Regions from separate parts of the Lysinibacillus sp. FSL K6-3209 genome, predicted to be linked through region 1. Evidence: riboswitches for the same ligand, from Rfam matches in the RefSeq annotation. Region 1 holds a riboswitch; each other region holds the start of a gene.
What was found. A riboswitch is a leader RNA that binds a small molecule or an ion and turns the genes downstream of it on or off. The one in region 1 is predicted to bind cobalamin.

Region 1 (7,732 bases):
CCAATAATCTTACCAACAGCCGTAATCGGTCCACCATAGCGCATTTCCTCACCCTTTTGCGTTGCCGCAATAAGCAAACTATCCGTCGCAGTACCGGTCGCAATCGTATCAGTTAGATGATCCCGAATATTTTCTGATTGTAAAGCCTTTGTTTTAGCTTCATTTGCAGTCATCAATGCTTGAAAAAATGCCTCTTCCGATAAACAGCCATTGATGACAACCCACGTATTGATAGTACCAATATATGGCGTATCCTGCCGTTCGTGTGTACGAGAGACATCTACAGCATTGCCCACACCTGCCGTTACTACGACAAACACACTCCCAAAGGCAGTGCTATATTCATTAAGTGCAAACAGTTGTGTAGGAACAGCCGTTAACATAACAACTGTGCTTGTCGGTGAAAAATGCTCCCTTTGTAAAAAGTCCGCCACTTCTTGTTTAACATCACTAATAACATAATCTCCTGGCACTGAACGATTTAATAGACAGTCATACCATCCTATACCAGGATTATGAACAGCCGAAGAAACGGTTTTTAAAGGAATAGTTGATTTTAGTTGAATATAATCTGGCGTTACTCGAAAGTCTTCTTTTACGATGTCAGCTCGTTGCTGATATTCATTGGTTGATGGCATAATTGTAATTTGCGGTTTCGGTATTTCAGGGTGGGCATAGGTTGTTACCCGTGCCTGATATACATCCTCAATTTGTGAAGCTATTAACACCTTATGTGGTACACCTAAAGCACGCACAGAGCCGCTCTCCATTAACAATAATTCATCACAATAAAGAGAGGCTAAGTTCATGTCATGTAGCACCATAATAACGGTTAAACCGCACTCGATTGCTTCCTTACGCACCATATCCAAAAGTTGACGTTGATGAGCAATATCTAAGTGATTGGTCGGCTCATCTAGCAATAATACTTCTGCTGTTTGCGCCAAAGCTTGCGCAACAAAAACCCGTTGTTGCTCGCCGCCAGATAGAAACTCCATCGATGTATGCTCATAGCGTGCTACCCCTGTTTGGTCCATAGCATATTGAACAGCTCGTTCATCTTGCTCTGACCAATTGGAAAAAAAGCCAGTTTGATGCGGATAACGACCGAGCGATACAGCTTCCCGCACGGTATTTGAAAATGCATTGGCATGTAATTGTGGTAAGACGGCCATCTTTTTCGCCAGCGCGCGCGGGCTATAGTGTTTAATATTTTTGCCATCTAAAAAAACCGTTCCTGCTGTTGCAGGCAATAGGCCGCTAATGACTTTCAATAATGTCGATTTGCCACTACCATTCGGTCCTAAAATGCCAAGGATTTTCCCCTTTTCAACGGTAAAGCTAACATCTTTGACGATAGGTACGTCCTCATAGCCACCCGATAGGTGTTCAACGATAATCATACACGTACCCCCTTGCTTCTACGTTGCTTATAGAAAATATAAGAAAAGACAGGCGCACCAATAAATGCAGTAATAACGCCTATTGGTAATTCCCGTGGGATAATGATCGTCCGCGCCACTAAATCACAAATAATTAACAATGTTGCGCCATTGATAAATGATAACGGCAATAGATGACGGTGATCCGAACCCCAAATCATACGTGTCATATGTGGCACAACTAAACCGACAAAACCGATTGTGCCAGAAACAGCAACAGCCGCACCAGTCAGCATAGAGCCCCCTACTAAAATTAAATATTTACTACGCTTTACATTGACACCTAAATGCTTCGCACGTTCTTCTCCGTATAATAGAACATTGAGCTCTCGTCTTTGCGTCCACAGAATAGCAGAGCCTATGACAACAAATGGTGTAATCATCTGCACATACGGCCAGCCCCGCATCGAAACTGAACCAAGCAACCATCCTATTACTTGGCGGAGCTCTTCACCTGATAATGCAATCATTAAGGAAATAAGAGATCCTAAAAAAGAACTAAAAATAACCCCTGTTAAAATAAGTGTTTCCATTTTCAGTGCACGGTCGACTATTCTGGCAAAGCTCATGACAGCTACCATTGTTAGTACCGCACCCACCATACTAAGCGTTGGTAATGCATACAGTCCGACAACAGGTATCGAGATACCAAAAAATAGTGTCACCACAGCACCTACTGACGCTCCCGAAGATACACCTAGCGTATATGGATCTGCCAATGGATTCTTTAACAACCCTTGGAAAGCTGCCCCTGCAATCGCCAACGATGCGCCAACAAGTCCTGCCAGCAATACGCGTGGCAACCTAATTTTCCATAAAATATTAGCGGCTGTTTCATCTGCCGCCCTATTCCAAAATACTTCAAATGGAATATGAACCGAGCCTATTGATACGCCACACCAGATGCTAACAAGAAGTAACGTTATGGCTGTAATATAGGCTAAAAATGCTCTATTCACTCGAAAGCCTCTGGATAGACGGCTTTCGCTAACTCTTCAAGCCCATCTGCTAAACGCGGACCTTGACGACTTGTTAAATTTTCATCTACTTGTACAATTGCTTTATTTTTTACAGCTGTAATAGTATCAAAGCCTGCACGTTGTGGAATTTTCGTTAAAATATCTGGCACATAATCGTATGTGACAACGATGACATCTGGATTTTTTGTAATAATTTGCTCCGCATCAATTTTGAACCAACCAGTTGTATCAGCTGCAATATTTTCAGCATGAATCATATTTAGCATTTCCTGCATAAATGTATCCTTACCAGGTGTGTAGATTTCAGGCTCATCTGACGTTTCGACAAAGACTTTCTTTGGTTCCACATCTTGCAAATTCGCTTGGATTTCTTCCACTTTGACTTTCATATTAGCAATAATTTTTTGTGCCTCCGGTAACTTACCAGTTGCGCGTCCTAATTGCTCAATCGTCGTATAAGTTTCATTAAAATCGCTTGCATTCGCCACTACAAATACCTTTACACCCGCTGCTTCAAGCTGATCCATCGCTCCATCTAACGAAGCCATTCCTGATTCATGAGCAAACACAATATCTGGCTGTAAGGCGATAATTTGTTCAATATTGAATTCCATACTGCCGACTTTTTCTTTTTTAGCTGCCTCCGGTGGATAATCATCATAATCATTGACGCCGACAATTTCATCATCTAGGCCAAGCCCAAATAATATTTCTGTATTACTCGGAATAAGAGAAACAATTTTTTCAGGCGGTGCTTCTAGCACGATATCTTTGCCAGTAGCATCTTTTATTGTCACTGGAAATGTTGCTTCTTCTTGTTTGGTTACTTGTTGCTCCTGCTGTTCTGATGTAGATTGCTCGTTTTTCGGTTGTGCTCCACATGCTGCAAGTAAACCCATTGCCAAAAATGCTGATAATCCTATCTTCCAATACTTTTTCATTGAGAATCCTCCTTAGATTGTATGTGCATTTTTTAGCTCTGTTAACTTGATTGATCGATAGTATGTTGATTGTCATTATTAAATATGGGGATTGCTCACCTTTTATTTTCAATGGTTATCGATAGTCGCCTTACAAAACATAAAAAAAGCCCTCGTCCATTTAACGAGAGGCGGGCTTGCACAAAAAACCACCATCCTATCCTCGTAGGCTGAAATGTAATGTTCTATAAAGGCAGGTCTCCTGGCTCGTGCTCCAAATGCTTTTTCATGCCTTCCCAAAATAACTTTCAGTGGCATCCATTGAAAAAACTCACACTTACAGTGGCGGGACCGCATCGGAATTACACCGATTTCCCTTTTCACTTTACTTAAGTAAAGAACCTTTATAATATTCAGTTGATTTTATTATACATGAAAATAGAAATAGGGAACGATAAAAAAAGTGACACCATTCTGGGCGCTTCAAAAATTGTGTGCGTGCCTGACACCCTAAAGACGGTAGATAAACTCACAAAAATTTGAGTTTATCTACCGTCTGATAACTTATTAAAAGGCTTATTCCCCTACATAATATCTGAAAAATACTGGACCGTTTTCATGGGTGCACCAATTTCACGCAATGCCCATGTATTTTCTAAATATATATCTGCTAGCTTTTCGTATTTGCCGCCAAATTTAGCTGCCCATTCGACTGCTACTACACTTTCATAGAGATGAGCCATTTTTTCGGCTACTCCCTTTGCTTCGTATGATTTAGTCGCTTCATCCAGACGACTAAATGTTTGTAATGTACCTTCTAATTTCACTAGCTGCTCTTCCACAATTTGTACTAATGAGCCATTTGCTAATTTAGTCAACCGCTCGTGCATTACTCGTACAAATAATTCATGGGCAAAATATTTATCGACTAAGCGAATAAGCTCTAATGCTAAAATATTCGCTGTACCTTCCCACACCGTAAGTACTTGCGCATCTCTTAGCAAACGAGGCGTAACAAAATCTTCAATAAAGCCATTTCCCCCATGTAATTCAATCGCTTCGCTTGCATAATGTACCGCTTGTTCAGCCGTTTCTTTCTTCATAATGGCGATATTCAAGCGATTAAGAACCATATCCTGCTCATCGCCCTGACCACTTGTTACCTTGTCATACAATTGAATAAGGTCAAAAACAGTAGCCACTTCTACATGGACCTTCGCCGCATATTTCCCTAATGTATCTTGAATCATAGGATATTGTATTAAAGGTTGCCCGAATGCATTCCGATTAGTCACATAATGCTTCGCCTCTAAAAATCCGCGACGCATAATACCGATAGAAGCCACTGCATTGCAAATTCTAGATAAATTAAGCGCCTCTAGCATATAATAGATTCCTTTGTTCGGTTCTCCAACGACATATGCTAAAGAACCATCAAACTCCACCTCACCTGATGGCACTGCTCTCACACCGAGCTTATCTTTTAAACGACGAATGCGAAGGTTGTTTATCTTACCATTGTCTAGACGCCAAGGGACCGCAAATAATGTTAAACCTTTCGAGCCTGTAGATGCGCCCTCAATGCGTGCTAAAACCATTGCCACACCACACATTCCTACATTCGATGCAAAATATTTTTCTCCGTACATAAGATAATGCTGTCCATCTTGTCTAGCCTTTACAATATTTGCACCAACATCCGAACCACCTTGCCGCTCTGTTAAAAATGTTGCTCCCTCATATAACTCTGTATCCCCTGTTGCACAAACATGTGGTAAAAATCGTTGCTTCAGCTCATCACTTGCATAATGATCCAGCAAATAAGCTGTTGCCATCGTTAACGTGACGGGGCAATAGAAGCCCGGCTCCGCATGAGATAGTAAATAGCCTTGCGCAAAGCTATAGACATAATTCCCCTTCCTCCCTAACTGTGGAATGTTCTTATGCACATAGCCTACAATCCCCGTGTTGTATGTTTCTTCAACGGTTTTTTTGTAGCCTTCATTGACCCAAACTTGCGAAACTTCCTCACCATATGCATTATAGCGTTGCAATCGAGGTTCGCCCTCTCGATCTGTATGCTTCGCCCTTACGTCAATAGCACCTGCACAAAGCCCACCAAAATCCGTTAATTCTCGCTTAGCATAGACGAGTAACTCTTTATCTAGCATCATGTCTAATAGTTTATGGAGCGTCTCATCCTCTGTGAAAAAATTAGTGGTCTGTCTTGCATCCTTTTGTAGCACTTTCATAGTTATCTCACCCCTTGTTCCTTCAATGATTGTTTAAGAATTTTTCCGGAAGCATTTCGCGGAAGCGCTTCCACGCGTTCAAATAGACGTGGAATTTTATATTTTGCTAGATGCTCCTCTAAATACGCTTTAAGTGTGTTCTCATCAATCTCTATTTTTGTAGCATACACAGCCTTTACCGTTTCGCCCCACTGCGGATGGGGAACTCCGATAACAGCCACCTCAAATATGCCGTCATAGCTTAAAAGCAAATCTTCAATCTCTTTCGGATATATATTGACACCGCCCGAAATAATCACATCTTTTTTTCGATCAACAATCCAAACAAAGCCGTCTTCATCTTTCCGCGCTAAATCTCCCGTTTTCAACCAACTATCTACAAACGCTGCCTTTGTAGCGATTTCATCTTTGTAATAGCCCATCATGTTGCCTTCACCAAATAACACAATCTCCCCGACCTCATTCACACCAACTTCTTCGCCACTATCGTTAATAATGCGTAGCTCCGTACCGAGTGGGGCACGTTGACCAATACTCCCTGCCTTCGTTCCATGCTCTTGCCCGAACATTAAAGAACCACTTGGCCCAGCCTCTGTTAAACCATAAACACATGTTAGATTTTCTGTTCGAAAAGCTTTTTGTATATGACGAATTTCATTTTTTGATAATGGGGCCCCTCCATAAACCCACCATTTCATTGAAGATAAATCTGCCGTTTGCAGTCTCTTTGTTTGAGCAGTTAATAAGTAAGCGACTGGTGCCCCGAAAAAATGCGTCGTCTTTTCTTGTTCTACCATGTCTAGTAATAAATCTGGTGTAAAGGTTGGCGTTAATACATTTGTGGAGCCAACAAGGACGCCTGCCATTAAAAATAAATGTAATGGGGCTGAATGCGTTAACGGCATCATAAGAAGAATACGACTTGCAGGCTTTACTTCCATTTCAACGGCAATCATCTGTGCTACTGTCAATATATTGCGATAGCTAAATAGCACGCCCTTTGGTTTTCCTGTTGTGCCTGAAGTATATAAAATCGTTGAGGCATCCTCTTCATTTAGCTGGCAATCCATTGTTTGTGTACTTGCATATTGTATTAACGTCTCATAATGAAGCCACCCTGCCTCCATATGACCCGTCTTAATCTTTAAAGGCACAACGTGGATATGCTCGACGGCAGCAAATATAGCTTCATGCACTAAAATGGCTTTAGCCTCAGCATGCTGTGCAACATACTCAACCTCCTGCAATGTAAATTTGGCATTTACAGGAACGACAATAGCGCCTATACGCTGAATCGCAAAATAACTAACAACAAACTCTACAACATTAGGCATAAAAATAATTACTTTATCATTTTGGCGAACACCATGTTCCATCAAAGCATGACCGAGTCGCGTCACTTGCTCATCTAATTCGCGGTAATTCACGCTTTTCCCATGACAAACAACAGCTTCTTTCATAGGGTACTTTCGGGCATTTCGCGCTAACAAATTTGAACTATTCATCGTGCATCTCTCCCTTTAAAGTCAATAATTTTTCGCTAAACATGCCATGTAATTGCTGTAATTCATTTTTCATTTGTGTAAGCTCAGCTATTTTACTCTCAATTTCTTGTATTTTTTGATTTCCGTATGCCACAGTCCGTTCCAATTGTTGAATCCCTGAACGATCAAAATCAAAGAGCAATACCATCTCCTTGATTTCTTCCAATGAGAAACCATAACGCTTTCCTCTAAAAATAAGCTTGAGCTTCGCCATTTCCTTTTTGGAAAAGGTTCGTTGATTCGTAGAAGATCGATGTGGACTTAGTAGCCCCAGCTCCTCGTAATAACGAATCGTACGTGTAGAAACATTAAATTGCTTCGCTACTTCCTGAATCGTTTTCAAAGCCAACTCCCCCTTCACAATTTTTCATCAGTATATCATTAACGTTAACGTCAACTTCAACAGAAAATTAGAAATAAACAGAAAAATAAGCACACAAAAGACAGAAAAACGGTGCCAGTCACTCAAACAATTCTCAAACAATTTTGTTCGTAAAAACAGAAAAACCCCGACACGCAATTGTGTCGAGGTGATAATCATTTACATTACATTTTTTCTGGTGCAGATACGCCAATTAGACGTAGTGCGTTGGC
Region 2 (7,732 bases), 670 kb from region 1:
ACGTATTAGTCATTGGAGGTGGCATTACGGGTGCGGGAATTGCACTTGATGCAGCATCCAGAGGCTTATCAGTTGCACTAATTGACAAGCAAGACTTTGCGGCTGGTACTTCTAGCCGTTCAACAAAGCTTATTCACGGAGGTCTTCGTTATTTAAAACAATTTGATGTAGGGGTAGTGGCAGAAGTTGGGCGTGAGCGTGAAATTGTTTATGATAATGCTGTTCATGTAACGACACCTGAAAAGATGCTGTTACCTTTATATAAGCATGGTACACTTGGACCGTTTACGACTTCGGTGGCGTTAAAGGTTTATGACAGACTAGCAGGTGTCAAAAAACAAGAACGTCGCACGATGCTAAGTGCACAAGAAACAGCCACACTAGAACCGCTTTTAAAGCGCGATGAGCTAGTTGGTGGTGGCTATTATGTAGAGTATCGGACAGACGATGCACGTTTAACAATTGAAGTGTTAAAAAAAGCGGTTGAATATGGCGCGCTTTGTGTAAACTATACAGAAATGACAGAGTTTTTATATAGTAAGAAAAAGCTGATTGGGGCAAAAGTAAAAGACCATATCACTGGAAAAACAGTGGAAGTACATGCTGCGCAAATCGTCAATGCTACCGGCCCTTGGGTAGATGAAGTACGTCAGAAGGATAAACAAACAGATAAAAAACAATTACGTTTAACAAAAGGTGTCCATATCGTTCTTAGTCAAAAGGATTTCCCATTGCAACAAGCTGTATATTTCGATATTCCAGATGGTCGTATGGCTTTTGCCATTCCCCGTGATGGCAAAACATATATAGGAACAACAGATACAGTTTATGAAGGCGATCCAATACATCCTACTGCCACACAACAAGATGTAGATTATTTAATTGAGGCTGCTAAAACAGTATTCCCTTCAGTTGAAATTACAAGAGAAACCATAGAATCTTCTTGGGCAGGTGTTCGTCCACTTATTTTTGAAAAAGGCAAAAATCCTTCAGAAATTTCGCGTAAAGATGAAATATGGATAGCATCAAGTGGTTTGATGACCATTGCAGGCGGCAAGCTAACAGGCTATCGTCAAATGGCTGAAACGATCGTTGATAAAATTGTGAAAACACATAAATTTAAGCATGCAAGTCCATGTATGACACGTGAGTTGTCGCTTTCTGGTGCAAAGGGCATTAATGCGATTAATTTCCCAGACTATACTGCCTATAAAGCAAGAGAAGGTGTTCAGTATGGACTGAATTATGATGAGGCGAAGCATTTAGTGCAAAAATACGGTACCAATGTTGACGCATTATTTAATCAGGTGAAATATTTACATGAGCATGGTAGTACAATGCCCCTCGCTTTACATGCGATGCTACTATACGGCATAGAAGCGGAAATGGTGTATACCCCTTGTGATTTCTTTATTCGTCGTACGGGCTTACTATACTTTGATATTGATGCAGTGAAACGTTATAAACAACAAGTAGTGCAAGTGATGCAGCAGCGTTTACACTATTCAGAGTCACAAAGAAATACCTATATTGCTCAATTAGAACAAGCGATTCTAGATGCGACAAGTTTTCCTAATGTGGAGGTGTAGTAGATGGAGCGTTATATGAAAATGTCAGATGGGCATTTTGTGTTTACACGCATATTGACGCCGACTATTCCCTGCAAAGGTCATTTTCATATTTTACATGGTATGGCAGAGCATAGCGGTCGTTACGTAAACTTTGCACAAATTCTTTGTGCGGCTGGTTATGCCGTGTCCATGCATGATCATCGCGGGCATGGGGAGACGGCAGGTTATAACGGTACATTAGGCTTTTTCGCTGAAAAAAATGGTTTTGATCGGGTTGTGGAAGATGCGCATGAAGTCATAATGACCATACATGACCAATTTGCAGATGTGCCATTAATCGTATTCGGGCATAGTATGGGGTCTTTTATTGCTAGAAGATATATTCAACTTTACGGAACTAATGTTGATAACGTTATTCTTTGTGGAACAGGTAGTGTTTCAACATTGCATAGGATAGGACATTATGTTGCGCAAGTATTCGCAATGCAGCGTGGTAAAGAAACCGAGAGCCCTTTATTAAATAAGTTGAGCTTTGGTAGCTTTAATAAGCAGTTTCCAAATCCTAAAACGGGATATGACTGGCTATGTTCGGTAGAGCAGGAAGTGCAAAAATATATGGACGACCCATATTGTGGCTTTATCCCAAGCAATCAATTTTTTGCTGACTTAACAGCTGGCTTTATGGTATTGAATCGAAAAAAAGAGATTGAAAAAATACAGAAAAACTTGCCGATTCTATTGATCAGTGGTAGCAAAGACCCTGTTGGTGATAGTGGTCTAGGTGTTTATTCCGTAGCTGAACAATTTGCAGCAGCAGGATTACAAGATGTTACAGTCTATTTATTTGAAGATAAACGACATGAAATTTTAAATGAAGACAATCAACAGGCGGTTCATCAAGTTTTATTACGGTGGTTAGAAAAGTATGATAGAAAATAAAATACAACAAGCAGAGGTCGTAGCTATTGTCGGACCAACAGCTTCAGGTAAAACAGCACTAAGCATTGAACTAGCCAATAAGTACAATGGTGAAATTATTAATGGCGATTCCATGCAAATTTATAAAGGGTTAGATATTGGTACAGCGAAAATTACTGAAGAAGAGATGGAAGGTGTGCCACATCACTTATTAAGCTTCAAAGAGCCAACGGAATCCTTTTCAGTAGCGGAATATCAAGCGTTAGTACGGTCTAAAATTAGTGAAATACAGGCGCGTGGTAAGCTACCAATTATTGTTGGAGGATCTGGCCTATATGTACAAGCAGTCCTTTATGATTTTCAATTTACAGAGGAGCAGGTTGATGATGTAGCGCGTAAAGCTTATTATGAGGAGCTAGAAAAGTTAGGTCCAGAAGCTATGCATGCAAAGTTAGCAGCACTTGATCCAAAAACTGCTGAAACGATTCATCCAAACAATACAAGACGTGTAATTCGAGCTTTAGAAATGATTGAATTAAGTGGTGTTTCAAAGGCGTCAGAGGAACACAATCGAGGAGAAATCCCATTGTATCGCCACTTAATTATAGGGCTTGGTCAAAATATGTCCCGCGAAGAACTTTATAATCGCATCAATCTACGAGTAGATGTCATGATGGACAAAGGGCTACTGCAAGAAGTTCAGGGACTATGGCAGCAAAATATTCGTGGTGTACAGTCGATCCAAGCGATTGGCTATAAGGAATTGTATGATTACTTAGATGGTCGATGTACATTGGAAGAAGCAATCGAAAATTTAAAGCAAAATTCTCGACGCTATGCGAAAAGACAGTTGACTTATTTTCGCAATAAAATGGATATTCACTTTATTTGAAAAGACTAAAAACTTTAATAATTTCTAAAAATTACTAATTGATAAATTGGTATAACATGCTACTATAGGAATGAAGAGGTAGAAAGAGAGTAGGGGAGGCGCATTCTATGAAATCAATCAATTTGCAAGATACGTTTTTGAACCATCTACGTAAAAACAGTGTTTTTGTAACTGTGTTTCTGTTAAACGGGTTCCAGTTAAAAGGAACTGTGAAATCCTATGATAACTTTACAGTATTATTAGTAGATGCTGAAAGTAAACAGCATCTCATTTACAAACACGCAATTTCTACATTCGTTCCAGCAAAGCAAGTCGAATTTTTAGAGGTAGAAGAATAAATAAAGTAAATAGAAACAGTTAGTGTTACATCACTAGCTGTTTTTTTTCGTTCACGCTATAATGTAATAGGAAATTGATATATTGGAGGATTTTATAGATGAAATCGATGGATACAACACAATTATTAGAACGATTAGATGCAAACGAAGACCTTTACATTATTGATGTGCGAGAAGACGATGAAGTAGCACAAGGTGTTATCCCTGGTGCGCAACATATTGCACTTGGGACAATCCCTGAGCGCTTGGATGAATTAGATACGACTAAACCATATATTATCGTTTGTAAAGCAGGTGGACGTTCTGCAAATGCTTGTGCATACTTAGAAGCACAAGGCTTTGACGTAACAAACCTTGAAGGTGGCATGCTTGCTTATGATGGAGAATTAGAATTTAAATAAGAAGATATATCGAGGTATGTAACAGGTCAGCTTGTTAAGTACCTCGTTTTTTAGTGGACTAAAATGCGAGTATCAATATTGACACTAAAAACACTTTGTCGTAAATTTAAAGTAATTACATAAAAGCATTAGGTGCCCACTTTGGGAGAATAGGGAATAAAGTGAAAATCTTTAGCGGTCCCACCACTGTAAAACGGAGTTTTATAGAGAATACCACTAGCATAGCTGGGAAGGTTCTATAAGATGTTGAAATTGAGCCAGGAGACCTGCCTAATTGCTTCGGATGATATAGATGATGGAAAAGTCTGTAGTTTATTTGTTATGAAATAAACTACAGGTTTTTCCATTTTTTTATTTCAATCTTTATGTAATAGGCTATTTAAAAAGGAGAAATGAACATGAAATTATTACAACAAACACTTCAACAAATTCAACATGCCAATAACGAAATGATGGAAAAAGCAAGAGAATATATAGATTCTCTTAGCAAGCCACCGAGTAGCTTAGGAAAACTTGAATCACTGGCTGTACAATTGGCTGGTATTACAGGAGAGCTCTATCCTAAAATTGATAACAAAGCAATTATTGTCTGTGCAGGCGATCACGGTGTGTGTGATGAAGACGTAACATCCAATCCGCAAGATGTAACATTTCTTCAAACATTAAATTTTCCAAAAGGGATAACAGGAGTTTGTGCTATTGCAAACATAACGAATGCCAAAATTGTGACAGTGGACGTAGGGGTAAAACAGGATATTCCGCTCGATGCGGGTGTTATAATGAAAAAAATAAAATACGGGACGGATAACATGGCAAAAGGTCCAGCCATGACAAGGGAAGAAGCCATTCAATCAATTGAAGTAGGAATTGAAGTAGCTACGGCCGAAATAGCACAAGGAGTTAATGTACTTGGTACAGGTGAAATGGGGATTGGTAATACTACACCAAGCGCGGCTATCTTATCTGTGCTTCATGCGTGTCACCCACAAGAAGTGACAGGGTTCGGTGCAGGAGTTGGATCAGGAGGAATTGCGCATAAAGTTCAAGTCATTCAAAACGCCATTGCCTTAAACAAACCGAATCGTCATGATGCGATTGATGTGCTTGCAAAAGTGGGTGGGTTAGAGATAGGTGCGATGGCTGGTGTAATTCTGGCGGCTGCTGCCAATCGTAAGCCCGTTGTAATTGATGGCTTTATTTCGACAGTCGCTGCTCTTATCGCTTATGAATTAGAACCGAAAGTCCAAGATTATATTATTCCTTCCCATGCCTCTGAAGAACCGGGGGCAAAAATTGCTGCTAAACTGCTAGGCGTGGAGCCAATGCTTCATATGAACATGCGATTGGGAGAAGGTTCTGGTGCAGCATTAGCCTTTCCAATTCTAGATGCAGCTTGCTCAATGGTGAGCAACATGGCGACATTAGCTGAGTCTGTCGGGCTGGTAGAGAAGTAATCATTTGTTAAGTGCCGATCGGGAAAAATCTTAGCTAAACATATAGAGCGTAATCGTCTATAGCAAAAAAGGAAGCTGGGATATTTAAGGAACAGAGGAAAGATGTTGGTAAATTTTCGCTATTATGGGGACTTGTCCGTTATTGCGAAAAAATAGAAGTATTCACTAGTTGTTTGTAGCGAAGGCGGTGACTCCTGCTTTGAACGCACACACTGTAAGATGCGGGCATTCCGCGCGTTAGTGAGGGTTGCGGCTTACGTGTGTACCCGCAGAAAGCACCGCCGAAGCGGACAACAACGGCGTAGCAAAAAAGTGTTAGATTGATGGCACTCAATCTAACACTTTTTCTCTTTTGTCCCAGCAGCTTTCTGTTTTTTTAAAGTCTCTTAAGCTCGATTCAATTTTCGCAAAGGTAAGCGCCATTTCTTCATATATGAAAGAACTCGTAAAATTGTAATTACCCCGAATAACACGTATAAAAAGATATCCCCTTCTAGTAATTCCAATCCAATAAGTAGACCAGCAAGTGCTGCCCAGACACCGTAGATTTCATCACGTAGCACGAGTGGCTTACGTCCTGCCAATAAATCACGCACTATTCCACCACCGGAACCAGTTAAGACTGCGGCTACAATAACCGCACTAATTGGCATATTGAGCTTCACTGCATATAATGCCCCTTGTATAGCAAAAGCCGATAAGCCGATGGCATCTGTAAAATTGCCCCAACGATGCCAATGCTGTATAAGATGATGCGGAAAAATAAAAAATATCGTAATGGCAGCGATTGCAATTTGAAACATCATATCCTGACCCCACAACGTTGTTACTGGTAAACCGATAAGTAAATTACGAATGGCACCGCCACCGAATGCAGTTACAATGCCAAGTATATATACACCGAATAAATCGTATTCTTCTTCCATTGCAATTATTGCCCCGGAAATAGCGAAGGCAATTGTCCCAATGATGCTAAAAACTTCCCAAGCCATCACTTTCCCTCCTTAAACGAGAATAATTTGTAGTAAGTCCGCCCCTTAGCTTAGCGTATTTAACAGCTAGACACAATAGCAATTTTTGCAGGGTTGCAAACAAATTGATAAGATAGGAAAGAACAATTTGAAACGGAGACGAAAACAATGACTTTTACAACCCATTTAACAGCAGAAACGTTGGCATTAGCGGAAAAAATTGAGGAAAGAGTCCGCCCATATCATACGAGAGTAGAAAATATGGCATTCTTCAACCAACAAAAAGTACTTTCAGCATTTAGAACGCATCAAGTGAGCGATTTTCATTTACATCCATCCAATGGCTATGGCTATGATGATGAAGGCCGTGACAATCTTGAACGTGTGTATGCGGAAGTTTTTGGAGCAGAGGCGGCAATTGTTCGCCCTCAAATCATATCTGGAACACATGCAATTACGCTTAGTCTATTCGGCGTGTTACGACCAGGTGATGAATTGCTTTATATATCAGGCCAACCATATGACACATTACAGTCGATTGTCGATGGAGGAGACAAAGATACGGGCTCGCTAAAGGACTATAAAATTGGTTATCGACATGTAGATTTAATCGATAACGAAATGGTTGACTGGTCGGCAGTCGCTGCAGCCATTACACCGAACACAAAAATGATAGCCATTCAACGTTCAAAAGGCTATGCATCACGTCCATCCTTTACGATTTCGCAAATTGCAGAAATGTGTGCCAAGATACGAGAATTAGCACCTAATGCTATTATATTTGTAGATAACTGCTATGGAGAATTTGTGGAAGCACAAGAACCTACAGAAGTAGGTGCGGATTTAATGGCTGGTTCGCTTATTAAAAATCCAGGTGGCGGTTTAGCTAAAATAGGTGGCTATATTGCAGGACGAGCTGATTTAGTAGAAAAATGTGCTTATCGTATGACATCACCAGGAATTGGTGCGGAAGCGGGCGCAACATTAAATACGCTGGGTGACTTTTACCAAGGCTTTTTCCTAGCACCACATGTAGTTAGCCAAGCATTAAAAGGTGCGATTTTCACAGCGGCTATGTTAGAGGAAGTAGGCATGACGACATTCCCAAGTTACCATGCTGAACGTACAGATTTAATTCAATCGGTATCGTTTAACACAGCCGAGCAAATGGTTGCTTTCTGTCGTGA
Region 3 (7,732 bases), 1.9 Mb from region 1:
TCCCGAAAAGATCAGCAGCCTCAACAGGATAGTCCAGCTATTACCACTACATTAACACAAGAACAATTAGTAAAAATGATGCAAATTATTGAGGAAATCCGTCTGAATGGTACTAAATAAAAATGTAAGCGCCTTCGAAAGATGAATACAACGCTAATTACCTTAACTCTTGTCCAGTTTTATCATAAAAAGTGAAAATTGCAGGAAACGTATCTTCTGCATCAGGAGGTAATTTAAATGTTTTCATAAATGGTGCAGAAGTATCAACTTCGATTTCTTTTTCAAAATTCATCAAGTTTGTCAATTGTATTTTGGCCACATTGCTATCTAATTCGTGTACATACAATGTGCCATAGTTGCCTTTATTGGTTTTATATTGTCGATAGGTTACTGGAGGATCTGTTGCTAAATAAATAAATTTTAGTTTGCCATTCCATCCTTTATTAAAGCGTGCATGACCATACTGACTATCGTTTATTTTCAACTGGACTAACCACATATTTGTTTCTTCTATTCGTTCAAAATGCATGATTTGAATGCTACTGTCGATAAATTCTTCTAAAAAATTTTTCACTGTCGTTTCGGATGATTTTAGATGATAGTAATTATAATAAGCATTTCCGTAAATGAAAAGTCCTAATAATAGTAATGGTGAAAAAGAGCATATTACAATTAATATTAATTTGATTTTCATGCTAAATATCCTCCCGTCTATAAAAGTTTTCACATTTAGTCTTTATACAATTATATCAATTTTTTTCTTTTACTCGTCTATCGATTATATTTTGATGATGATTTTTAACTTGTGGAGTAAGAAATCATCACTATAAATTCAAGCACCTTCTAAGCTATAATGGCGAAGGAGGTGTTTTTAGATGAACGTAATTTTTATAGAAACAATGACAGGGACAGAGCTTTTACAGATGGTATCACATGATGTGGCTGGCATACTAGCTGCGGCTCAAGGCGAGAGTGTAACGTTCCCCGTTGGTCATTATAAATATGAATTTCATAATCTAGATTTTTATGAAGAAAATGGTCAAATCCAACAAGAGCTCGTTATTTATATGACAAAAATTTAAATTCGATAGCGGGTGTATTTTTCTGAATAATGAACAGGTTAAGATATGAGCATATGACTTGCGATTATCTCGACCTGTAACTATAATAGTTACAACAGGTGGTGATTCGTATGGTCAATAGTCGATTTTCAGTCGCTATCCATATACTTTCGCTCATTGCTACAACATCTGATAAAAGTCAGCTTACATCTGATTATATTGCAGGTAGTGTCAATACGAATCCCGTAGTCGTACGACGGATGATTGGGAAATTGAAAAAAGCAGGCTTGTTAACTTCTCAGTCAGGACTTGCCGGTTATGGACTTGTTATTGAACCAAAGGATTTGTCATTGTTGAGCATTTACCGTGCGATTGATGGTCCAGAGCAACTATTTGCAATACATGATGAACCGAATCCTGCATGTGCTGTCGGCCGAAAAATACAGCATACGTTGGAAACCGTTTATCTAGATGTTTGGCATGCAATGGAAAAACAGTTACAAGCACAAACATTGCAAGATGTGCTAGATCAACTTCGTTAAACGTAACGAGGTCGGTCTTACTGTATTCAACCTGTAACTAAAATGGTTACAACAAATTATAGGAGGATTTTATAATGAAAATAGGCGTTATTGGAGCAACAGGAAAAGCAGGGCAAAAAATAGTGGAGGAAGCATTACAACGTGGTCATAACGTTACAGCCATTGTTCGTTCAGCTTCTAAAGTAAAAGAGAACATTACAGTGATGGAGAAAGATGTATTGGATTTAACACAAGAAGATGTAAAGGGTTTTGATGTTGTTGTGAATGCGTTTGGTGCACCGCTTGGACAAGAAGCATTACATGTTGCTGTAGGTCGTCATTTAATTGCTATCTTTAACGGCATTGCCACAAAACTATTCGTAGTGGGTGGAGCAGGCAGCCTTTTTGTAGACCCAGAAAAAACGATTCGTGTTATGGAGACACCCGATTTTCCGGAAATGTTTTTGGCAACTGCAAAAAATCAAGGTGAAAACCTGCAAGACTTACAAGCATCAAGTATTTCGTGGACATTTTTAAGTCCTTCTGCCCTATTTGATCCAGAAGGGCCACGTTCAGGTAGCTATACAACTGGAATAGATCATTTGTTAGTGAATGCTAAAGGTGAAAGCTATGTCAGCTATAGTGATTATGCGATTGCAGTATTAGATGAAATAGAAAATCCACACTTTTTAAATAGACGTTTTACCGTTTCCTCAACTAAATAATCCTACTGCCGAGCGTAAGAAATATGCTCGGTTTCTCATTGTTTATCGTCGTTTACGAAAAAAACTTTCATTTTACTGATAAATGACTGTTTACAAGACGGCATTTATTAGCTACTATCAGTGTGAGTATTAGTTCAAAGGAGACGACAATAATGTCCACACAACGTATAGAAAAAGATTTTTTAGGTGAAAGAGTATTACCAGCAGATGCTTATTACGGGATTCAAACGCTTCGTGCAACAGAAAACTTCCCAATTACAGGCTATAAAATTCACCCAGCCCTAATTAAAGCAATGGGTATTGTAAAAAAAGCAGCAGCATTAGGTAATATGGAAGTACACCTATTATCAAAAGAAATTGGAGAGGCTATTGTCGAGGCTGCACAAGAAGTCATCGATGGTAAATGGGATGCTGAATTTCTAGTAGACCCAATCCAAGGTGGTGCAGGCACTTCTATTAATATGAATGCGAATGAAGTTATTGCGAACCGTGCTCTTGAAATTTTGGGTAAAGCAAAAGGGGACTATCAGACGGTTAGTCCGAACAGTCATGTTAATATGTCACAATCAACAAACGATGCCTTCCCTACAGCGATTCATATTGCTGTATTAAATTTAATCGATGAGCTTCTGGTGACGATGGAAAATATGCAAGCCGTATTCCATCAAAAAGCAGAGCAATTTGCACATGTTATTAAAATGGGACGTACGCACTTACAAGATGCTGTACCAATTCGCTTAGGACAAGAGTTTGAAGCTTATTGTCGTGTAATTAACCGTGATATTGTTCGTATCCGTCAAACACGTCCAAACTTATATGATGTGAATATGGGGGCAACAGCGGTCGGTACTGGGCTAAACGCTTTCCCAGACTATATTAAATCTGTAGACCAACATCTAGCTGAAATTTCTGGCTTACCATTAAAAGGTGCTACACATTTAGTCGACGCTACGCAAAATACCGACGCTTATACGGAAGTGTCAGGGGCATTAAAAATTTGTATGATTAATATGTCTAAAATTGCGAATGACCTTCGTTTAATGGCATCTGGTCCTCGTGCAGGTTTAGGAGAAATTATTTTACCCGCACGTCAACCTGGTTCATCTATTATGCCTGGTAAAGTAAATCCAGTAATGCCAGAAGTGCTAAACCAAGTTGCATTCCAAGTAATTGGGAATGACCATACCATTTCTTTAGCATCTGAAGCGGGTCAATTAGAATTAAACGTAATGGAACCAGTGCTGGTTTTCAACTTAATTCAATCAATTAGCATAATGAATAACGTTTTCCGTGCATTTACAGAAAACTGTTTAAAAGATATCGAAGCAAATGAAGAACGTATGAAGGAATATGTAGAGAAAAGTGTGGGTGTTTTAACAGCAGTCAATCCACATATCGGTTATGAAGTAGCTGCTCGTCTTGCACGTGAAGCCATTCTTACAGGTCGTTCAATTCGTGAACTTTGTATTGAAGCAGGTGTCTTAACGAAAGAGCAATTGGATTTAATTTTAGATCCATATGAAATGACACATCCAGGTATCGCTGGTTCTAGTATGATGAAATTAAAATAATTTTTAAAAAGCACTTTGTTTTATGCAAAGTGCTTTTTCTGTAGACAAAGGGCATCGTTATTCCCTTTGTCTTTTTTTAGTATACCAATATACATATAAAAGATGGGCGTATTTCTATCAATCTTAGGATAAATAAACTATAATAATGGTATTATAGTAATATTATAGTTAGGGGATTTTGGAATGACTTTACGAAAAAAAAGTATTTTTGGTTTTTCATTATTAAATTTAATAATGATTGTAGTGTTAATAATAGATCTTGCTAATTTAACAGCATTAGCATGGCTATCTACAATATTAACGATTATTGGTATCTCCATTACTTTATCCTATATCTTCTATGTTAAATATAAAGTGATTCAACCTATTAACCAATTATCTAATGCTGCGAAAGCAATTGCAGTAGGTAACTTTGACTCTGATGTCATTACTGTACAAGACAATAGTGAGATTTCAGAATTAGCAAATGCTTTTCTAGAGATGAAAGAGCAATTGCGTACGATGACACTAACAATTGCCAACAGTTCGACAGATTTATCTGCCAGTATCGAAGAATTGTCAGCCAGTACAAATGAAATTACAATGGCTGTTGAAGAAGTTGACCATCAAATGGAAAAAACGTCAAATGGCCTTAAACAAGCCGCACAATCGGCAAACAATAGTGCTGTTGCGATGCAGGAAACAGTGGACGGCATTGAGCGTATTTCGGTTGCCACACAGGATGTTTTCAACCACGCGAAAGAAGCGAATGATATCGCAGGAAATGGTGCAGAAATTTTGCATGTTGCGAAAAACCAGATGGAGTTTATTTCATCTTCAACAGATAAAACAAGTACCTTAATACAACAATTATCAAGTAAAATGACGGATATTAAAAAAATGACAGAAATGATTACAACGATTACAGATCAAACGAATTTACTTGCTCTAAATGCTGCGATTGAAGCGGCACGGGCTGGAGAACATGGGAAAGGTTTTGCAGTCGTTGCAGAAGAAGTTCGTCAATTAGCAGAGCAATCCAAGCACTCTGCCATTCAAATTGTGGATCTTGTAGTAGGTATTGAAAGTGATACGAAACAAGTTGCTGTGGCTGTGGAAGAAGACTTAAAAAATGTTCAACAGGGGGTCTATGTCATTGATGAAGCAACAAAATCTTTTGGCAACATTTCGCAGCACGTTAGCCAAATGACTGATCAACTCGAAGGCATTTCAACAACTGTAAATTACTTGTCAAATCGTGCAAATGAGGTAGCTAATCTCGTGTCAACAATTGCAGGGGGGATGGATCAATTGTCCAGCTATACAGAAGCTGTGCTACAGTCAATGGATGAACAAACGGCTTCCATGCAAGCAGTCAATCAAGTTTCGCAGGAATTAACGATACAGGCTGATGATTTACAAAAGATTACAAATCAATTTCATGTATAAATAAAAATGCATCGTTCTTTAGGTGACAGTTCGTGCATTGATAGCAATGCACATACTTTTATGCTGCTGTTTGACTTTAAAATACCACTACTTTACAATATAAAGTAATAGTTTAATAGGAATTTTCTAGCAAATTCCTTCACAACTGAATAGCGTGTAGTAAGAGGTGTAAATTGCGTGCAATTTACTTAAAAGGGAAGTCGGTGCAAATCCGACGCTGTCCCGCAACTGTGAATGTGAGCGTCTTTTCAAATTATGACCACTGTCAAACGACGGGAAGGTGAAAAGAAGCGATGACCATAAGTCAGGAGACCTGCCTGTTACGAGTACACACCATAAACCTACGAGGAATAGGAGGTGGCATGTTGACAAAACAGAATAATCTGTTCGTCACAGTACGTCAAACGACCAACACCAAAGGATGTAAAGGGATACGGCATCAAGCCAGATCGCTTCCATTGGTGCACTGTTTGATGTTATCGGATGAATGATATTTTTGAAGTACGATGGCCATAATCACGGATTTCCTCTACATTTGCAGGAAATCCGTTTTTTTTATGTAATCGATACCTTCGTTTTGAAAATATGTACGAGAAGAGGTGCAAGTATGACAAAAATTCAGGTATGTTCAACACGAGAAAAGAAAAATGTTGATATGAAGATTTGTAAGCAACCGCGCACGGAAGTTGCCAAGCAACGAAAAACGAGAATGGTTATTGAAGCACTAGTAGATCAGTTTTTAGCCACAGGGCTTATTCCGCACGATCGATTATTTGATTGCATTTTTTATAATAAAGACATTATTTGGATTCGAAATGATGACTATGAAGGATACTTATTTGCGAAAGCAAGTGTGGCTGATGAATTGAAAACAAAAAAGAATGGTTTTATGATGTATATGCCAACCAATCCAATCGTTTACGAAGTAAATGAGGAAGCCTATCATTTAATTACACGCATCGATTCAATTCGAGCTAAACCCAATTTGGATCGCCTGAATGTAGAATCGAAGCCTATTTTAAGTGCTGCAAGGGTCAATGATTTACTATGTTCGATGGTAATGCGTTTTTATCAGACGTATATGGAAGATTTATCGTTAGTAGCTCAAGAAAATCAAGACTATAGTAAAATACAACATTTACTAGACTATGTAGAGCGTGAATATGCTCAGTTTTTACAAAGTGTAAAAGAATTAAATGATTATCATTTAAATTGGCATCCACGTGGCAACGGTCATCAATTGTTACTCCAACGTATTGAGCAATTACAGATTTTAAAAAGTAAGCCTGGTTCGGTTCTTGTGGATTTCTCAAATCATCATGGGTATGTGATTGTGGAGTCAGCGAATTCTTTGAATAGGAAAACGAAAAAAGCGTTGTAGATTATATAAAATGTATTGGTACGCATGTTATGCAGTATTCGATTTTCTGTCAGAAAGGCATCGAAAAACATTCGATGCCTATTTATTTTATAGACAATGCATGGCTGCTTTTGCCTCATTCCATGGGACTGAATAGCCTTTTCCTTTCGCACAAAAAATGCTCGACGACGTATAGTCAGGATCAGCCTGTTTATTATAATTGATTTGTGCGATTATTGCCTCGCTATTATGACATCTATCATAGCCATCGAATTGTAAAGATAAAGAGCCTTTGCCATTCGTGTAAGCAGCGAAAGTAGTACTATAGTGCATAAATGTAGCAACAGGTACACGTCCTGTTAAAATGACTTGCTCCTCTGACAATATCGGAGAATCAAAAGTACCATCTGCTTGTTGGATATCGTTCATCATTCGCCCAATAAAATCATTGGATGCTTTCATTTTGAAGCGGTAATAGGGCTCAAGTAAGATATTCTCCGCTTGTTCTAGCCCTTGTCTTAATGCACGGAAAGTAGCTTCCCGAAAATCTCCTCCTTCGGTATGCTTGATATGCGCTCGTCCTGTCAACAGTGTAAAACGAATATCGGTAACAGGAGAGCCAGTTAATAGACCGTGATGCTCGCGTTCAAACAAATGTTTTTCGATAAGGCGTTGGTGACCTACTGATAAATCATCAGCATGACAGGCGTTAACAAACGTATTCCCAGTTCCGCGGCTGTTCGGCTCCATGAATAAGTGTACCTCGGCATAATGTTTGAGCGGTTCGAAATGTCCGTAACCAGTTACAGTCGTTGCAATCGTCTCCATATACAAAATTTGAGGCTTATCAAAGGTAATATCAAGTGAAAAGCGATTTTTTAAAACTTCAGCAAGTACTTCAAGTTGTATGACACCCATAATATGTACATGAATTTCTTGGAATTTTTCCTGCCAAACGACTCGTAACGACGGTTCCTCGGCTTCGAGTAAGCGAAAAATCTGTAAAATTTCCTTTATATGCTGTTGCCCTTCATACAGTACTTTTGCTTGTAATGTAGGCACAAGT
Region 4 (7,732 bases), 2.0 Mb from region 1:
ATGGCTGACCAATGCCTTTTATGAAGGATTTGATAGTGGAACGCCATGTGTAGAAAAGCCAGGTTGTCTAGAGGATAAAATATGGTTTATGAAAAGTGCAGTGTTGACGTTACTTGACAAAAAGGTGACGCTTTTTGTCGTTTCGAATGAACTTTTTGATGAACCGCCATATGGAAATGAGGAGGTCGAATTGTACCGCCAATTGCTCGGCAATCTCCATCAATGGTTTGTTTCGATTTCACAGGAAGCCTATGAAATCAATTATGGTATCGTCAAGAAATGGAAATAACCTTAAAGCTTTGTATGGTGTGATTGACACGCAAAAAGAAGCGAACGGGAATTTCTAGAAGGCACGTAGCATGGGAGTTGACTTTACGTTGCTCCTATAAACGTTTGCTTTTCATGTCCTATTGGCAATGAATCTTCTAGATTTTTTAATTTTCGCATGAATAAAAATTGGTTGAGATAACACGAAAGAAAGAAGGCAAGGCGATGAAAACTATATGGCACAGTGTATTGCTGGGATTTCAATTTTTTACAGTTTTGCCTGTACATAAAGAAATTCCGTTATCTAAACGGACAATTACTGGAATGTTTGCATTTTTACCTTGGATAGGGGCGCTGATGGGAGCTGTTGTTGCAGCGATAATCTACTGTTTAACACAATGGACAGCCAGCAGTGAAGTCCTCTTAACATTTATAATTATCGGTTTATTTGCATTATTTACAGGAGGCTTGCATCTAGACGGTTTTATCGATATGGGAGATGCTTATTTTTCTTATCGCGATCGCGACAAGCGACTTGAAATTTTAGATGATCCGCGAGTTGGGGCATTTGGTGTACTATCTGTGTTATTTCTAGTGTTAGGAAAATTCGTTGTGCTACATGAACTTTTTGTACAGAACAAACTTTCATTATGGATGCTTGTCTTTATCCCTTTACTGACACGTGTAGGAATGAGTTTCTATTTTCTATCGTTACAATGTTCGAAGGAAAAAGGACTTGCTTATTTTTTTAAAACACATATACATCATCGTTTACTGATAAGCTTGATGTTCCTTACGCTTATACTTGCTTATTGTGGTATGTTCGTAGTTTTAAGCTTTTCAATGGTGCCATTGTTATTAATGGTCGTTTTAGTCATAGCATTTGTATTGTTTCGGCAGTTTACAGTGCGTAATTTTGGCGGAGTTTCGGGTGATTTGCTAGGTGCTTCAATTGAAGGAATGGAGGTTGTGCTATGGGTGACATTGTTACTGTTCGTTTAATGAGACATGCACCGACAAAAGAAAATGTGGAAAAGCGTTATATTGGCTGGACAGATTCTTCCTTAGCACATGCGTCGGCGCTTCCAATAGTCAATGATTCTGTTAGAAAAGTATATGGCAGTGATTTACGTCGTTGTCAAGAAACGGCGAAATGTTATTTTCCACAAGCTAGCTATATAGCCGATGCGAGATTTCGAGAGACGAATTTTGGTGATTTTGAAGGCAAAACATATGACCAATTAAAGTCAGATCATCGGTACCGTAGATGGTTAGATGACCCACTGAAAAATGCGCCACCAAACGGTGAAAGATTTGATCAGTTTTGTGAGCGAGTAGTCGCAGGTTTTTTAGCGTTACCAAAAGATGAGGATGACTATTATCTCGTCGTTCATGGTGGGGTGGTGCGAGCGTTACTTGTTGCATTTGCTCCTCAACAAGAGGCTTTTTGGTCATATCAAGCACCCCATAATCGCCTATTTACGCTAACGTTTTCCCGAGCAGCTTGGAAGGAGGGAGCTAGATGCATGTCTTTATCGGAGGAGCCTATAACGGAAAAACCGCTTATGTAGAGCGATTACTAAAAGATTATCACTATACGATAATTGATGGCGAACTACCAGATGTTGCACCTGATTGTGATGCACTAATTATTAAAAATTTAGAACAATGGCTCGTAAAACGCAATTTGGAGGAAGATGAAGCCATTATCCATCACATTTTAACAACACTTAAAAGCCTTGAAAAAAACTGTGTAGTGTATATGATTGTAACCGATATGGGACGTGGTGTTGTACCGATGGAAAAGCAAACAAGATTATTGCGTGACACGTGTGGTCGCTTGTATCAGGCGTTATTTGCAGAAGCAAAACAAGTAAATCGTATTTGGTATGGCATTGCAGAACGTATTAAATAAACGAGGAGAATACTTGTAGAAAAGAGGAAATGGAATGAATCGACAAAAATTAATGAGTTTGACATTAACAGCCATGGTTGCGGCGATTTGTGCAGTTGGGGCAGTTATTAAAATTCCGTCTTTTGTATCATCGGCGGCACTCGACTCAGCGCCAGCATTTTTAAGCGTTGCATTTTTATCGCCTGTATTGGCAGGAGTAGCAGGGTTAATCGGTCATTTGATTACAGCACTGACATCTGGTTTTCAGCTTGGACCATTGCATCTTATTATTGCGGCCGAAATGTTTATTGTTGTATGGCTATTCGGTGTGATGCACAAAAAAGGTATGCATTTTTGGAAATGGCCGGTTGCGCTTATATTGAACGGTGTGATCGCACCACTCCCATTTTATTTCATCATTAGTCCAGCGTTTTTCTGGGGCTCATTAGCGAGTATTTTCATGGCAACTGTCATCAATTTATTGATTGTCGCTGTCGTGATGCCAATACTCTCGAAAGTGTTTGTTCGTAAGGCGGGGCGAGCAAATTGAGAAATGCAGTAAAAATAGGGAATCTGATTGTTACAACAGATAATGCTGCTGCCATCGGAGAAAAACCTCAAGATGTCGTATCGGCTCCGGATACATTAACGGCCTATTTAACTGGGCGCGTCACTTTTCTAGAACAGCTTGCAGGCGATGCTCTACCCAGTCATATTATTCTTGCCAACTTTTCAGGTGATGAGGCGTGGTCTCGTTATGTCGTAGGACTTGCGCAAGTTTTTGAAGAAGCAGGTCTACCATGTCCACCTGTAAATGGCAGTTCAGAATCCAATATGCCGACAGTGCAATCGGGATTATCTGTAACCATGTTAGGTGAAATACAAACAAGGTCGCCATTTGTTCGTGACAACCTGATTTGGTATACGTATGGACTGCCACTCGTTGGCAATGAAGTGCTTGCGAAGCCTGAAGATGTGGCCCAACTACAACCCATTTACCAAGCTTGGCGCGAGGAAATTGTGCAACAAGTTTGGCCGGTAGGTTCTCAAGGCTTACAAGCAGAATTTTCAAGACTTTTTGGGCAGCAACAAATTAAAAGTTCGTTGGATGTAGGAAAAACAGCAGGCCCATGTGCGGTAATTTTACTAGGAATCAATCCAGAAAAAGAGCAACTGGCACAAAAAATTTTTACTAGAAATTTTGAGAAACTGCGTAAAACTGCATTGGAATAGGGCTTGCTTCGAGCAAAAGTAGCGTTTACGAGAATACAAGGGGCAAAACGCCTATTGAAACGTTAAACACAATATGTTAGATTTGTTTAGGAGTTAAAACACTATATATAGTATATTGGACAAGCGGTACCAGTATGGTTTAAAAGGGAATTCGGAAATAGAGATATCTAAAGCCGAAGCTGTCCCCGCAACTGTAAGTGCTGACAAATAATTAGGATGCCACTGTGAAAGAACGGGAAGGCAATTATTTGAAGGAAGCATGAGCCAGGAGACCTGCCGAGTTGTTCAAGACAGCAACACATCTTCGGGGATTGAGAAGTGGAGGCGAGAGATTTGTCCACTTCGATGTGTACATGTCCTTCATTTCCATTTCCGATTTTACAGCGATTACGCAACCGAAACATGGTGTGTAATCGCTTTTTTGTGTGCGCTGATAGAAAGGGAGAGAATGGGAATATGACAATTCAAATCGAACAACAGATGGCTAAGTTAAAGAAAAGTTACACAGAGGAGGAGCTTGAAAGCTTTGTAAGATTATCGGATAGATGGCTACGAAAAAATGACAATGCAACATTTGAAGCTTGGGCGGATGCGATGATTTTACAAACACTTAGTCTTATTGATGAGGAAGAGCCATATTGGACATTTGTTGCTGCCCAAATTTACTTAGAAAAATTGTATGATCAATTTGCTACCCGTCGTGGCGTTGGGGTGGAAGATGTCTATAAGGTATTTCCGGAGCAACTTGCTCGCTATACCGAGGCAGGGCTTTATCATGACTGTTTAACGACGAAGTATAGTGAACTAGAGCTAGTCGAGCTTGCGTCTTATCTTGAACAGAGTCGTGATGAACTGTTTACGTATATCGGATTAAAAACGTTAATGGACCGCTATGTTGTGCGTGATTATACAAAAACACCTGTAGAATTACCGCAAGAGCGTTGGATGGTCATTGCAATGACATTGATGCAAGATGAAACGGAAAACCGCTTAGAAAAAGTACGAGAATCGTATTGGGCGATGAGTAATTTATATATGACGGTTGCAACACCGACATTGTCAAATGCCGGAAAAACACATGGCCAGCTTTCAAGCTGCTTTATTGATACGGTAGATGATAGTTTACAAAGTATTTATGATACGAACACAGATGTTGCAACATTATCGAAATACGGGGGCGGTATAGGCGTTTACATGGGAAAAATCCGTAGTCGCGGCTCCTCTATTAAAGGGTTTAAAGGCGCATCTAGTGGAGTACTGCCTTGGATCAAACAGCTCAATAATACAGCGGTGTCAGTGGATCAGCTTGGTCAACGCCAAGGCGCAATCGCTGTTTATTTAGATGTTTGGCATAAAGATGTCTTTACGTTTTTAGATTTACGTTTAAATAATGGAGACGAACGATTACGCGCGCATGATATTTTCACTGGTTTATGTTTACCAGATATTTTTATGGAAGCAGTCGAAGCGCGTGGAGAGTGGCATTTATTTGACCCACATGAAGTACGTGAGGTAATGGGCTTCTCACTCGAAGATTGTTATGATGAGCAAAAAGGACAAGGCTCTTTCCGAGATAAATATGCGTCGTGCATTGCCAATCCACTATTAAGTCGAGAAGTGGTGCCGGCAATCGATATTATGAAGCGTATTATGCGTTCACAGTTGGAAACAGGTGTACCATTTATGTTTTACCGCGATGAAGTAAATCGCATGAATCCAAATAAGCACGAAGGGATGATTTATAGTTCAAATTTATGTACTGAAATTTTCCAAAACATGTCGCCAACGCAATTCGAATCCATTACGTTAGAAGATGATGTGATTGTGACACGTCGTAAGCCTGGAGATTTTGTTGTATGTAATTTATCTTCTGTCAATTTAGGGAAGGCTGTTCCGGCTGGTGTGTTAGAGCGTTTAATACCGATTCAAGTGCGCATGTTAGATAATGTCATTGCCTTAAATACTATTCCTGTGAAACAAGCGGAGCGTACTAATGCTCGTTATCGTGGAATTGGGCTAGGGACATTTGGTTGGCATCATTTACTTGCCTTGAAGGAAATTCAATGGGAGTCGGATGAGGCAGTTGACTATGCTGATAAATTATACGAGCATATTGCATACTTAACGATTCGTGCATCGAGTGCACTTGCGCGAGAAAAAGGTGCTTACCCATTATTTGAGGGCTCTGACTGGCAAACAGGTGCTTATTTTGACAAGCGTAGCTACAACAGTGACAAGTGGCAAGCATTGCGTGCGGATGTCGCGAATTATGGAATGCGCAATGGGTATGTAATGGCAGTAGCACCAAATTCATCGACATCCATTTTGGCAGGCAGTACGGCAACGATTGATCCGATTTTCCAAAAGAGTTACTCCGAGGAGAAAAAGGATTACAAAATTCCTGTTACAGTACCTGACTTATCACCCGTAACGACTTGGTATTATAAGTCTGCTTACTTTATTGATCAAAACTGGACGATTAAACAAAATGCAGCACGTGCCCGTCATATTGACCAAGGCATATCGCTTAATTTATATGTGCAAAATACGATTCAAGCAAAAGACTTACTCGCTTTACATCTTAATGCTTGGGCAAGTGGCGTGAAAACGACTTATTATGTGCGTTCAACATCCGTTGAATTGCTAGAATGTGAGTCTTGTGCGAGCTAGGAGGAATAGAAAATGACAACAATTACGAAACGAAAAATGATGGATAAGGAGGCGCCAAACCGTTCGACAGCCATTGTGAACGGGCGCTCTTCTAATATTTTAAACTGGGATGATGTGCGTTTTAGTTGGGCGTACCCAAAATATAAAAAAATGCTTGGGAACTTTTGGACACCTTTTGAGATTAATATGAGCAATGATGTCAAACAATTTCCAACTTTATCAGCGGATGAACAGGAATCATTTTTGAAAATTATTGGTTTACTAGCGCTGTTAGACAGTGTACAAACGGATTTTGCGGGCAAGGTGGCGGACTATTTAACGGATTCGAGCCTGAATGCCTTAATGATTATTTTAGCGCAACAAGAGGTGATTCATAATCATTCCTATTCTTATGTTTTATCCAGTATTGTAAATAAAGATGAACAAGACCGTACATTTGACTTTTGGCGCACGGAGCCAGTGTTAGAACGTCGCAATGATTTCGTTATGAAAGGCTATCAAGCATTTGCAGAGGAACCAAATGTTGAAAATATGTTAGAGGCCATTGTCTATGATGTTATTTTAGAAGGCTTATTTTTCTATTCAGGCTTTGCCTTCTTCTACCATTTAGCACGCAATCAAAAAATGGTGGCTTCGTCAACAATGATCAATTATATCAACCGTGATGAACAGCTACATGTGGATTTATTTGTGAAAATCTATCAGGAATTGCTAGCGGAATTTCCTGAATATGATACACCAGAACGAGCGGCGCGTGTGCAGGAGATTTTCCGTGAAGCGGTTCAACTTGAAATCGATTGGGCAAATGAAGTCATAGGTGAAAAAATCGAAGGACTCGATGTGGAAGATGTCCATGATTATGTCCATTTTTATGCGAATGTACGTTGCCACCAACTAGGGGTAGAGCGTCCGTTTGAGGGTTATCGAAAAAATCCATTAAAATGGATTAAAGCATACGAGGATGTAGACTTAGGAAAGACAGATTTCTTTGAGCAACGATCCCGTCAATATGTAAAAGTAAATGTAGAAGATAACGGCTTCGATGACTTGTAATTTAATATAATATAATTGTTTGAGTGCCTGTCACTCTATCCACTTGGCTTTTGCGTAGCATTATGTAAGCCACAACTCCCGCTTTTGCGCCGTATGTTGTGACTTTCTGTATGTGAGTTCCCGCAGAAGTTCAAGTGGATTTTTACTTTCTAGCCAGAAAATTGTTTAAGTGCCTGTCACTGAATTCAACTGAATTCAGTTGCCAATTGGGAATGATTTTCAGTTATAATGAATAGCGTATGTGATTTACAAGGAACGGAGACGAAAGAATGCAAGTAGTTAAACAGTTAGGGAGGTATTTAGGGCCCTATAAATTTTTTACACTGATTGCCCCTATTTTAATGGTGCTTGAGGTAACGATGGATTTAATCCAACCAACCATTATGCAACATATGATTGATACAGGAATAGCAAATGGTGACAATCCATATGTCTTTAAAATGTTCGTGTTAATGCTGATGAGTGCGGTTCTTGGACTAGTAGGGGGGATTGGGTGCTCTTTTTATAGTTCCAAGGCGGCTATTCACTTTGCCTCTGATATCCGTCAATCGTTGTATGAAAAAATGATGACGTATTCGGCAAAGGAACGTGATACTTTCACTACAGGTAAGCTCA

Region 2: linked by a shared signal. The riboswitch ahead of cobT (nicotinate-nucleotide--dimethylbenzimidazole phosphoribosyltransferase) and the one ahead of MHH88_RS02735 (ABC transporter substrate-binding protein) in region 1 are both predicted to bind cobalamin.
Region 3: linked by a shared signal. The riboswitch ahead of MHH88_RS11510 (hypothetical protein) and the one ahead of MHH88_RS02735 (ABC transporter substrate-binding protein) in region 1 are both predicted to bind cobalamin.
Region 4: linked by a shared signal. The riboswitch ahead of MHH88_RS12245 (ribonucleoside-diphosphate reductase subunit alpha) and the one ahead of MHH88_RS02735 (ABC transporter substrate-binding protein) in region 1 are both predicted to bind cobalamin.

Annotation. Positions count from the first base shown of each region.
Region 1 covers NZ_CP150264.1:547,136-554,867, reverse strand. The annotation lists gene MHH88_RS02745 (adenosylcobinamide amidohydrolase) at 1-1,403, opposite strand, end outside; gene MHH88_RS02740 (iron ABC transporter permease) at 1,400-2,401, opposite strand; gene MHH88_RS02735 (ABC transporter substrate-binding protein) at 2,398-3,363, opposite strand; cobalamin riboswitch at 3,577-3,763, opposite strand; gene MHH88_RS02730 (acyl-CoA dehydrogenase family protein) at 3,927-5,594, opposite strand; gene MHH88_RS02725 (long-chain-fatty-acid--CoA ligase) at 5,597-7,099, opposite strand; gene MHH88_RS02720 (MerR family DNA-binding transcriptional regulator) at 7,092-7,481, opposite strand; gene argS (arginine--tRNA ligase) at 7,685-7,732, opposite strand, start outside.
Region 2 covers NZ_CP150264.1:1,213,171-1,220,902, forward strand. The annotation lists gene MHH88_RS05710 (glycerol-3-phosphate dehydrogenase/oxidase) at 1-1,589, shown strand, start outside; gene MHH88_RS05715 (alpha/beta fold hydrolase) at 1,593-2,510, shown strand; gene miaA (tRNA (adenosine(37)-N6)-dimethylallyltransferase MiaA) at 2,497-3,381, shown strand; gene hfq (RNA chaperone Hfq) at 3,489-3,719, shown strand; gene MHH88_RS05730 (rhodanese-like domain-containing protein) at 3,818-4,120, shown strand; cobalamin riboswitch at 4,234-4,409, shown strand; gene cobT (nicotinate-nucleotide--dimethylbenzimidazole phosphoribosyltransferase) at 4,519-5,574, shown strand; gene MHH88_RS05740 (trimeric intracellular cation channel family protein) at 5,961-6,566, opposite strand; gene MHH88_RS05745 (methionine gamma-lyase family protein) at 6,714-7,732, shown strand, end outside.
Region 3 covers NZ_CP150264.1:2,404,136-2,411,867, reverse strand. The annotation lists gene MHH88_RS11545 (hypothetical protein) at 1-120, shown strand, start outside; gene MHH88_RS11540 (hypothetical protein) at 158-694, opposite strand; gene MHH88_RS11535 (hypothetical protein) at 876-1,082, shown strand; gene MHH88_RS11530 (Rrf2 family transcriptional regulator) at 1,193-1,603, shown strand; gene MHH88_RS11525 (NAD(P)-dependent oxidoreductase) at 1,678-2,307, shown strand; gene aspA (aspartate ammonia-lyase) at 2,460-3,878, shown strand; gene MHH88_RS11515 (methyl-accepting chemotaxis protein) at 4,062-5,306, shown strand; cobalamin riboswitch at 5,454-5,642, shown strand; gene MHH88_RS11510 (hypothetical protein) at 5,914-6,687, shown strand; gene MHH88_RS11505 (translation factor GTPase family protein) at 6,775-7,732, opposite strand, start outside.
Region 4 covers NZ_CP150264.1:2,530,742-2,538,473, reverse strand. The annotation lists gene MHH88_RS12275 (bifunctional adenosylcobinamide kinase/adenosylcobinamide-phosphate guanylyltransferase) at 1-289, shown strand, start outside; gene cobS (adenosylcobinamide-GDP ribazoletransferase) at 493-1,269, shown strand; gene MHH88_RS12265 (histidine phosphatase family protein) at 1,242-1,838, shown strand; gene MHH88_RS12260 (bifunctional adenosylcobinamide kinase/adenosylcobinamide-phosphate guanylyltransferase) at 1,790-2,182, shown strand; gene MHH88_RS12255 (ECF transporter S component) at 2,217-2,711, shown strand; gene MHH88_RS12250 (hypothetical protein) at 2,708-3,394, shown strand; cobalamin riboswitch at 3,502-3,690, shown strand; gene MHH88_RS12245 (ribonucleoside-diphosphate reductase subunit alpha) at 3,851-6,064, shown strand; gene MHH88_RS12240 (ribonucleotide-diphosphate reductase subunit beta) at 6,077-7,117, shown strand; gene MHH88_RS12235 (ABC transporter ATP-binding protein) at 7,387-7,732, shown strand, end outside.